One region of the Paenibacillus sp. B2(2019) genome, then DNA from elsewhere that is predicted to be linked to it. Evidence: predicted binding sites of a transcription regulator. Region 1 holds the regulator's gene; each other region holds the start of a gene.

Region 1 (3,263 bases):
AGAAAGTTCAGAAGAAGTAGATAGTTTTTTTAATTCTATAATAACGGCACTTAGAATTAAGACTCCTCCTACAATGGCAAACATATACATCAAGAAAATCAGCATGTAATCACACCTCCAATGATCTCAGTAGAGCAAGATTTATTGCTTATTGAAAGATATGCCTGAATTCTCTCTACTAGTATCTGTTAAGAGCGAAAATCGTGGGAATTTAGGAAACGACTACTGATTAGAAAAAGAGAAAGCACCCAGAGATCTGCCGATTTTGCAAGCTGAGTGCAAAATTGGGGCAACTGCTGGAGTGCTTTGTTGAGAGCATTTAAAATAAATATGTCAAAATCATAAGAAATTGAAGGCTGTGATTTGATCAGTATAAACAATTAGCTGTTTGTATTCGATCGGAGATTCATAGTGAGTATAGGGTCTTACAGAAACATCATTAAGGACTACAAAGTTATAGCTGAAATTTTTATCGGGATGTTCCGCACCTAAATAAGATATGTATTCATCTACAATGACATCATCCATTAGAGATTTTAAGTCAAAAACATCCTCTTTATTGGAGGTGGAAGGGGAGATGGTCCCTTGAATACTGCCGAATGAGGTGAGTAAATTTACTTTTTTTCCACTCGCTTGATCGTTATTTAACAATAAGCCAGAGAGTTTAACAAGTGCATCGACTTTAAAATCGACGAGGGTTCTAATTTTTGAGTTGTTCAAAACGAGACACTTCCTTTCAATTTGAAATCCTGTTAACATTATTCGACATATAACCACATAATTCCTATTAGGTCATCAAAAATACATAAATACAAACACGCCCCCTCCAGTGAACCATGAGTGAGGCGTGTTTATCTATAGAGATAGATTTAATTCCTGATCGTTACTCGTGTTCCAATCGGTACAATCGCAGCTAGTGCTAACACATCTTCATTGTACATACGAATACAACCGTGGGATACTTCGTGCCCTATGGATGAGGGATCATTATTTCCATGTATCCCATAGTGAGGCTTAGATAGCCCCATCCAAAAGACCCCAAATGGACCACCTGGATCGGGTTGTTTGTTGATGATTGTGAATTCACCGAGTGGTGATTGAGTTAACATTTTACCGATTCCGACTGGGAAGCCCCTGATCACAATGTCGTTATCAAGAAGATAAAGCATACGCTGCGTCAGATCAACTATAATCCGGTAATTTGGCATTGTGCAACACTCCTTTCTAATTAAGATATGAGCAGGATGCCTAAACGGTTATTCATTAAAAATGGTCATTTTAGCTTATGGGAACAAATGTTCTATGATTGATAAATAGGGTTTGATAACAGTTAAAAAGCTGTTCTGCATTTGCAGAACAGCTTTTTAAAAAATAAAAGAAAGTTTTATTTTTACGATATACCCTATCCTTATACTTCTCGTAGAAACGGATACCGTCCTTTAAAGGGCGGTATCCGTTTTCGCATGGTAGGAGTGCATACTTAGTGGATATCTCGAAATAATCCGATAACTCTGCCGAGAATGGTTACGCGATTAAGGCGAAGAGGCTCGTACGCCGGATTCTCCGGCTGAAGACGTATATGATCACGTTCTTTATAAAAAGTCTTAACGGTTGCTTCATCTTCTTCGGTCATAGCTACAACGATATCTCCGTTATCAGCCGTTTGTTGTTGACGAACAATAACATAGTCGCCATTCATAATCCCAGCTTCGACCATACTGTCACCTTGAACCGATAACATAAATACTTTGTTATCTCCAACATAGTGAGTTGGAAGCGGGAAGTAGTCTTCAATATTCTCAGTAGCAGTGATAGGAACCCCGGCGGTAACCTTACCTACGACAGGAATGCGAGCGACGGTTTGCGCGAAATGATGGACATTCTCGGAATCCTCTTGGCCAAGCAATTCTATCGCACGAGGCTTCGTTGGATCTCGACGGATAAGTCCCTTCTTCTCTAGCCGATCCAAATGACCGTGAACTGTGGAGCTGGAAGCAAGACCAACAGCTTCTCCAATCTCCCGGACGGAAGGAGGATAACCCTTGCTGCGGACTTCGCTACGTATAAATTCCAGGATCGCCAGCTGGCGACTTGAAATCTTTGACATTGGAATCAACCCCATATAGTAATGTTTGGGAAAATTATAACATAGAACTACCGTTCGCACAAACATAAGTTCTAACTATTATAAATATTAATTCGAAAGAGTTAATAAATGGTAGTCTTGTATTGATTGCGTTTCCTTCATCTAAACGATAAGAGTGATTCTTTATATGAAGAATATGGTAAATAGTAACCTCTGAAAAAAAGAGAACAATTGTTCTAAAATAGTATTGAACAAAACACATGTTCGTGTTATTATAATTTCAAAAGTAAGAACAAGTGTTTGGAGGATGATATTCATGTTAAAATACAGTACATACCGTAGCATCTACGATAAAGCCCCAGTGGTTGAATCTTTAGGACATAATCCTATTACCCGTTATTCAGCTCAGATTAAAGAGATTACAGAGTTTTTGCTTGAAGGCTTGATGCGTTTGTTCCGTAGAGATTTTGTTATTAAACTGACATTGATCATCGTGCTCGTACTATCAGGACTTACAGTAGTAGGTAATGTATTTGCAGGATCTACTACTTTAATGAAGGATGAGAAGCGCGTAGTGGTTGAACGTGGAGATACACTTTGGAGTATTGCTCTTGAGAATAAACCTTCTGATATGAAAACGGCTGTATATATAGAAGGAATTAAAAAATCCAATGGCATTAAAGGTAGTCAGATTAATGCTGGAGATATTCTCACTTTACCTATATATTAATATTCTAAGAACATAATAAGAGGACATGAAGAGCTTGCAGGGAGTAAACCTTGACAAGCTCTTTTTCTCATGGCAGAGTTAGAATTAATTTATAAGGGGAGGGAAAGTTTTGAATATTGATGAGTTGGTCGCGCGTATTAACGAATTGGCACGCAAACAGAAGAGCGTAGGCCTTAATCAAGAGGAAACGGCGGAACGCGCCAAGCTTCGTGAAATTTATTTGGGGAATATTCGCAATAACTTCCGAGCACAATTGAATACGATTGAATTGGTCGATAATGATGAGCATGAACAAGGTAACAAGGGGCGTAAGCATTAACACCCTGTTCCTTTTCATAGATATTACTGGATGACTAGGGGGAACGCATATGGCCCGTTCTTGGGAAAGAATGGTTCAACGCAACACGCAGCAAATTAATAAGCAAAGAAAGAAACAGGGGAAGGAAA
Region 2 (3,263 bases), on a different contig from region 1:
ACGGTCGGCGTCGGTGTTGGTGTCACGGTCGGCGTCGGTGTTGGCGTCACGGTCGGCGTCGGTGTTGGCGTCACGGCCGGCGTCGGTGTTGGGGTCACGGTCGGCGTTGGTGTTGGCGTCACGGTCGGCGTCGGTGTTGGGGTCACGGTCGGCGTTGGTGTTGGTGTCACGGTCGGCGTCGGTGTTGGCGTCACGGTCGGCGTCGGTGTTGGTGTCACGGTCGGCGTTGGTGTCGGAGGTGGTTCTTCCCCTCCATATGGATACCAATGCATCTGCACCCCACCAGAAAATCCCTTTGCAATCAGCGTCCCATGCAGTTCACCGGAATTATAAGTTACTTTTGCAAGCGGAGCTAGGATAGTTCCTTCTATTGTTAAACTTCCAATATCAACAGTGCTAGCTTCATAAAAATTAAATAATACCTTGTTAGGGCTACCTCCCCAGATTTGAAAGCTTGGAATGTTAACTGAACTTCCGCTAACGTTAATGATAACTGTGGCGCTATTTGCAATATTAAACTGTAAGCCATTAGCACCAGCGAAATCGGCAGCACTAAGATTAAGAACGTTAAATGGTTCCGGAGCATCAATCGTTATTTTCCCATATTCCTTTTTGAAAGTTCCTATTGTAGCAAGCGAAGAGAAATCATTAGAACGTCCAATAAGAAATTGCTCTTCAGCATCAAAATCAATAGGAGTCCCTTTTCTCGCTGGTTCTTTAAGATCTACACCGTTGCCGGAAAAAACACCACCATAAACGGATGCTCCATGAACAGTCCCATTAGTAAAACTGATGTCATTACCAGCAATAAGAACATCTCCGCCTGGATTATCCTTGGATACACCGTAATTCTGCAAAGTAATGTTACCTTTGGCCGCAAGGCGCCCATGAACCTGATCATTAGATTGTTTGAAATCCCCAAAAATAAAAGTATTAAAATTCCCTGCAATACCTAACACAGGTGTAGGAGTATAGGGAAGCACCTCCCCAGCCGCATTTACCAAATGACCTCCAGAAAGCCCACTACCTACCGTCAATATCCCCGCTAATACTAGTGCAAGCAGCGGTTTCATTCTTCTTTTCAAAAAGCACACCTCCTAAATCTATGATTTATATTTAATCAGAATAATTACCAGAAACTCTAAAGGACCTAACAACAAAAAAGACCGCCAAAAAAGAAGTGGAATTCCCTTCTCATGGCAGTCGGACGGTCATAGCGCATTTAAGACACTTTAGACTCCTGGACTTTGCGTCCCACCCTTTCAGGCGGTTTGCTATTATCATGATAATATATGTATTGACTTGCAGATTAGAACTAGCATTTTAAGCATCCTATTAAATAATAGTCTATGACTTTTAATACTTTTGAACTAATAATAGTTTAGCGCTCCATCCCCACAATTGTCAATCAATTCCTTTTGATATTCATACGCGTAAGCAAGCACAAAAAAAAGCGCCTAAATGCGCTTCACACAAAGGTTTTCCTTTAATTTTAAAGTAACTTTATCCAACCTAATATCGATATCCATAATGGAATACTTAGAATCAAACCAAATACCATTCCACGGTGGAGACTTCCTTCCTCTTTCATCCTAATTCTCCCTTTATATAAGTCTGAAGCATTATATTTTATTATTACAATTTTAATATATTTTATTCTTTCTAATTTAGTTGTGAATTCAATCACATTGGACTAGCTGTTTAGAAATACCATTGATTATTTTTGGAATATCGGGGTAGAATACGAATATACGTTCCCATTAGAGGTGATGAGATTCATGAATAGAGCTGAAAGCAGGGACAACATGCTGGTGAAATCTTATTTATTGCTTCCGATGATTTTATCAGCTTTCGAACGGGACTCCGCCATTCTATCTGCACATTTACGAACACCCACCCCCTATCTGGAGGTTCTTGAAACAGCCGCAGCAGTTGCTACAACAGATCTAAGAGATGTTCGTTCAGAGATGAGAAAACGTGGAATCAAGGTTTATGAGCAGAACAGACTTAACACGGGGATAGAAGCCAAATTTATATGTCGTGGATACCATGAACGAATGCTGCTGTTAAACGACATTGTCGCTGCCCAAGCTGCCATTCATATGCGCAGATATCTCGGTCTGGATATTTCATCTTTTAAGAGCTATGAAGAGCAGTATCAGATTAAGTGAAGTAGCGAAGAAGCTGCCCCCCTCCCCCATTTAATTAGCGAACAAAAAAATAGGCCTTACCATGGGAGTTGGCAAGACCTGAGAGATTTATACCACAAAACACTGGGGGGTGTTTGGTGTCTTCAATATATACCTTGAACCTGAAAATAAGATGATGCTCACATGAAAATTACATTAAAAAACTTCAATTCGTCGCTTAGGCTATCCGCTTGACACTTTTGATCTCCAACCAAAGAGGCCCTCTTCGCCGACAGAGAAAATCGACCGATTGATAGTTAGCCATGAGTGCTTTGAACTAATTGTTTCAAAATGATATAGTGAGTTCGTTGCTCGCAGGATGACTTGATAGCAGGTTGAAAACATAATAAAGTCGGGACCTGAGTACGGAGCGACAACAGGCGTTTGCCTTTTCGTTGAATATTTTCTGAAGGAGGGTACTAGCCCATGAGTGATGAAATCTGTATACCACCTGGCATTCAGCAGAAGGACACTAGCTTTGGCTACACCTTGTCTATCATTAGTGGTAAATATAAAATGACTATTCTCTACCATCTCTCTGAAAACAAGATCGTGCGGTTCAATGAACTGCAACGGGGTATCGGTACAATACCTTTTAAGACGTTAAGCGTTATGTTGAAAGAACTGGAAGCCGACTGTCTCGTCAGGCGCGAGGAATTCCCCCAGATTCCCCCTAAAGTTGAGTATTCCTTAACCGAGAAGGGCCAATCGCTTATTCCGGTGCTGGATATGATGTGCACTTGGGGAGAGAAAAACTTCGTTCCAGCCGCGCAAGAGATAAGCATACCTTTTACGATTTAACGACAACTTATGACAAAAGCAGCATTTCCATTAATGAAAATGCTGCTTTTTGTTTCAATTCTAATTACATATTTTCGATAAATTCAACATAGCCTTGCGAACTAATATCCAATTTCTTTAAGTAATCCGTACTTCCTACCGTCTCAGATTCCGTGCCATAAATGGCATAGAAGGAACGATAATCAGCGTTGCAGTACAAAAAAGTCGTGTCAAAGGGAGATAAAATACGGTCAAGCCCGTAGCCGAGTTTACCTTCTTCACTAAAGTCTTTTG
Region 3 (3,263 bases), on a different contig from region 1:
TCTCAAGCATAGAACGTTCGCCTTCCGAGAGAATTCCATCTTCCTTAAACTGCGCAGGCACAACACCTTCATTAAATCCAAGCAAAAAAGCGTATTTAACTCCCGTTGGTCGAGTCCGATCCATGTTACCAACCAGTACTTGATCGAGCGCGGGAGGAACAAGTCCCATCTTAAGCTCAGCAAGTCCTGTCTCTAGGACTCCGGTGAACACATCAAATTCAAGTCTCTCGTTGCCCATCATCTCGACGATCTGATCTAGCAGATCAAGCACTGCACCCCACAGCTGACTATGTTCTCTAGCCTTCTCGGGTTGCCCCTTCTCCATAGCACCGACACTAAGTTTCTCCAGCTTTCGGGCAACATCCGTCTCATCAAGCAGCTTGTACACTGCGGTACATAGTTCAAGGCCGCTTCTACTCTTCTGTATCCGTTTCTCAAAAGCAAATAGAGGACCAGTTATACTAGCACGGCATCGCTCCATTGTAGCAAGCAGTTCTTCATCCATCTGTCTGCCGCCTTCCAGCGACAAGCTAGGGATCCCTTTCCATGAACGGCCATCCGTCCAGCGATACCCTTGAATCCCACAAGCCAGCACATAATTCTCTAAGGCGTCCATATCCTCACGCGTAATACTACCGTCCAGCGGTAGCAAAAGCTCTGTCTTTACACAGCGGAATACATCCTCGAAGCGCCAGCGTCGACGCACCACATCCAATGCGGAACGTACAAACTCTACCAATGGATGGTGCAGCTCATTTACCTTCTGATCCAGAAAAAAAGGTACTCCGTAATCTTGGAACAACGGTTTAATCAGTTGCTCGTAATCTCCAATATTACGCATCAATACGGCCATTTCACCATATTTTGCACCTTCATCTCGCGCCAGTCTGATCATTTCACGCAGTGCTCCCTCAACCTCTGCTCTGTGAGAAACTGCTGCGCCTATAGATATCGCTTCATTTGCCAGTTCATCTGCACCCATCCAGACCTTTCGGCGGTCATATCCCCTTTCGAGATGAGCAAGAACAGGACTTTCTTCAAAACGCGGAAGAACCGCTGGCTCCAGAAGCTCGTCCCACACATCAATGCCTAGCTCTTCAGCTATTCCACGCAGTTTAATGTAAGTAACCGCAGTTGGGTGAAACAATTCAAGCTCATTCAACTGATCTCCATAGGGATACGAACGATCAAGTGTAAGGGACACGGTCAGCTTCGATGCTTGCTGCATCAATTCACGAAGCACTACGAATTCCTGCGGGGTAAAGCCGTGGAACCCATCAACCCAAATCTCCGCCCCGCGAATGTAAGAGGAATCAGGAATATGCTCAGCTAATTCCGCTAAACGATCCTCTTCGTCGATATAGAGGCGTGACATTTCCTTCTCTAAATCGCTGAATACCAACTGTAAATCATCCAGCTTGCCTTCAAGAATAGGACTTCTTGCAATAGCGCCTCGCATTGCGGATAACTGCTCCTCTAAATCAGAGGAAGCCAAGCAGCAACGCTTCATCTCCGTATGCAGTTGATTCAACCGTTCCACAAAACCCGGTCTGTCAGCAGAGGCACCGAACAATTTCAATTCCTCTTTACGGCGACTGATGATTTTGTAAATCAACATCTTTTTACCTTCTTCACTGATAGGCAAACTAGCGCTGCCTCCAGTTTCCTGTTTCACTCGATAGGCAAGCCGAGAAAAGCTCAGTGTCTGCGCCCGAATACTCCCCTTCACATTCCCTACGGTCAGAAGCCCCCGTTCTGCTCCAAAGGAACCTTGTTCCGGTACAAGAATAATGATTGGCGCGCCAAGAGGCTCCTTCTCTAATGAAGATGAGATAGACTCCCATATTTTTGTTGTCTTGCCACTACCAGAGCGGCCTAGTAAAAAGGTTACCGACATAAATGATAGACTCCTTCCGTAGCGGAGAAAATGTATATGATACAAGGTGAAATACTCACCGTTTGATAATGTTCAAATGAAAAAGTTCAGCCGTTCCTCGTCCCCTCAGTATAGCATAGCTGCACATATCAGAACATGCGTTTGCTAGTATTTTCTAATGATTTACAATAAAAAAGCTACGAAGTAAACAGCAACTATCGTATTTTGGTGACTTGCTGTTTAGTATTTCTAGTTTGTTAAGCAAGAAACATGATTCCTTAATAAAAAAAAGCCGCTAAATTAGCGACTTTCAATCAAACATTTTTCTTTTCCTTCTTAATGAACAGTTGTATCTGATAATCCCACTGCAATATTCCAGTCACAATAATGTTATGAAGAACAAAATCTGGACACACATCGTATTCCGTCTTTGCCCTTTCAAGTAAATTTTGTAATACAGCATTCTTATTCTCTTCGGTACAAATTGCACACAGATAGTCCCCTTCTGGTAGCACAGTCAGCCCCTCTAAAGACGGATATTTCAAGCAAACAGCAAATAATCGTGTTATTCCTTCAGTCGTGAACATTCCTGCCATATCTTCAAACAGAAATTGTGAATGCAGAGACGTTTCAATTTGTTGATAGAAATGTCTGTGATAGTCCCATAAATTCTTAAGTGTGGGGCTTTCCATTTTATTCGAAAGCATAATTACCCTTTCCTCTATGTGTCTGACAAAGTAATTTTCACTTTGACTATAACCGTCTTGGAACTTATTTTCATAATGTAGATAGGCACGTTTAATTTTCGATTTTGCATACTGCAGACGAGCAATTTTATCGTCTGCTCTTTTTTCTGCTTGTTTTAGAAATGCAATTACTTTAGAGAGATCATTCTGCTGCAAAATATCTTTAATATCCATTAAAGTAAGATCCATTGCTTTGAGCAGTTCAATGGTTTGCAGCTTTACGAGCTCCTGCTCGGAATAGTATCGATATCCCGACAATTCATCTTTATGGCATGGCTTGACTAATCCAATACGATCATAGTGCCGCAAGGTCTCAGTGGTCATGTCTACGATCTCTGCTGCTTGCTTAATTGTAAAATAGTTGTTCATATCTACCCTCTTGACCTTTTTGTAACACAAAAGTTTATGATGATTAAAACATATGCGACTCATAAACGCAACGAAATACAAAATGAATTTATTACCAGAGAGAAAGGCAAACATGAAGAACTAAATCATGTATTACTCTAATGCTTTGTTGCATATCGGAATTTGTCTGTATAGCAGCTTAGGATTGGCATTCGTAGGACTGGCTATATTAAAAACAAAATGATTTAACGAAGGAGCATTTTACAATGAAAAGTACTGCAAAAAAATTACTA

What was found. The regulator LexA, encoded in region 1, represses DNA repair genes until DNA is damaged. The targets are predictions, from matches to a motif close to CGAACATATGTTCG.
Region 2: a site for LexA is predicted at 1,745-1,758, ahead of PAENI_RS17770 (YhjD family protein). Genes of this name have one in related genera too.
Region 3: a site for LexA is predicted at 2,028-2,041, ahead of addB (helicase-exonuclease AddAB subunit AddB). Genes of this name have one in related genera too.

What each region holds. Positions count from the first base shown of each region.
Region 1 is NZ_VTZR01000025.1:289,148-292,410, forward strand. It holds gene PAENI_RS26465 (hypothetical protein) at 1-105, opposite strand, end outside; gene PAENI_RS26470 (hypothetical protein) at 340-720, opposite strand; gene PAENI_RS26475 (L,D-transpeptidase) at 870-1,208, opposite strand; gene lexA (transcriptional repressor LexA) at 1,481-2,107, opposite strand; gene PAENI_RS26485 (LysM peptidoglycan-binding domain-containing protein) at 2,403-2,816, shown strand; gene PAENI_RS26490 (DUF896 domain-containing protein) at 2,926-3,135, shown strand; gene PAENI_RS26495 (hypothetical protein) at 3,185-3,263, shown strand, end outside.
Region 2 is NZ_VTZR01000020.1:260-3,522, forward strand. It holds partial or broken gene PAENI_RS17765 (choice-of-anchor A family protein) at 1-1,085, opposite strand, end outside; cyclic di-GMP riboswitch class I at 1,196-1,286, opposite strand; gene PAENI_RS17770 (YhjD family protein) at 1,779-2,171, shown strand; gene PAENI_RS17775 (winged helix-turn-helix transcriptional regulator) at 2,616-2,990, shown strand; gene PAENI_RS17780 (NAD(P)H-dependent oxidoreductase) at 3,055-3,263, opposite strand, start outside.
Region 3 is NZ_VTZR01000028.1:116,679-119,941, forward strand. It holds gene addB (helicase-exonuclease AddAB subunit AddB) at 1-1,897, opposite strand, end outside; gene PAENI_RS28800 (MerR family transcriptional regulator) at 2,191-2,991, opposite strand; gene PAENI_RS28805 (DUF4097 family beta strand repeat-containing protein) at 3,237-3,263, shown strand, end outside.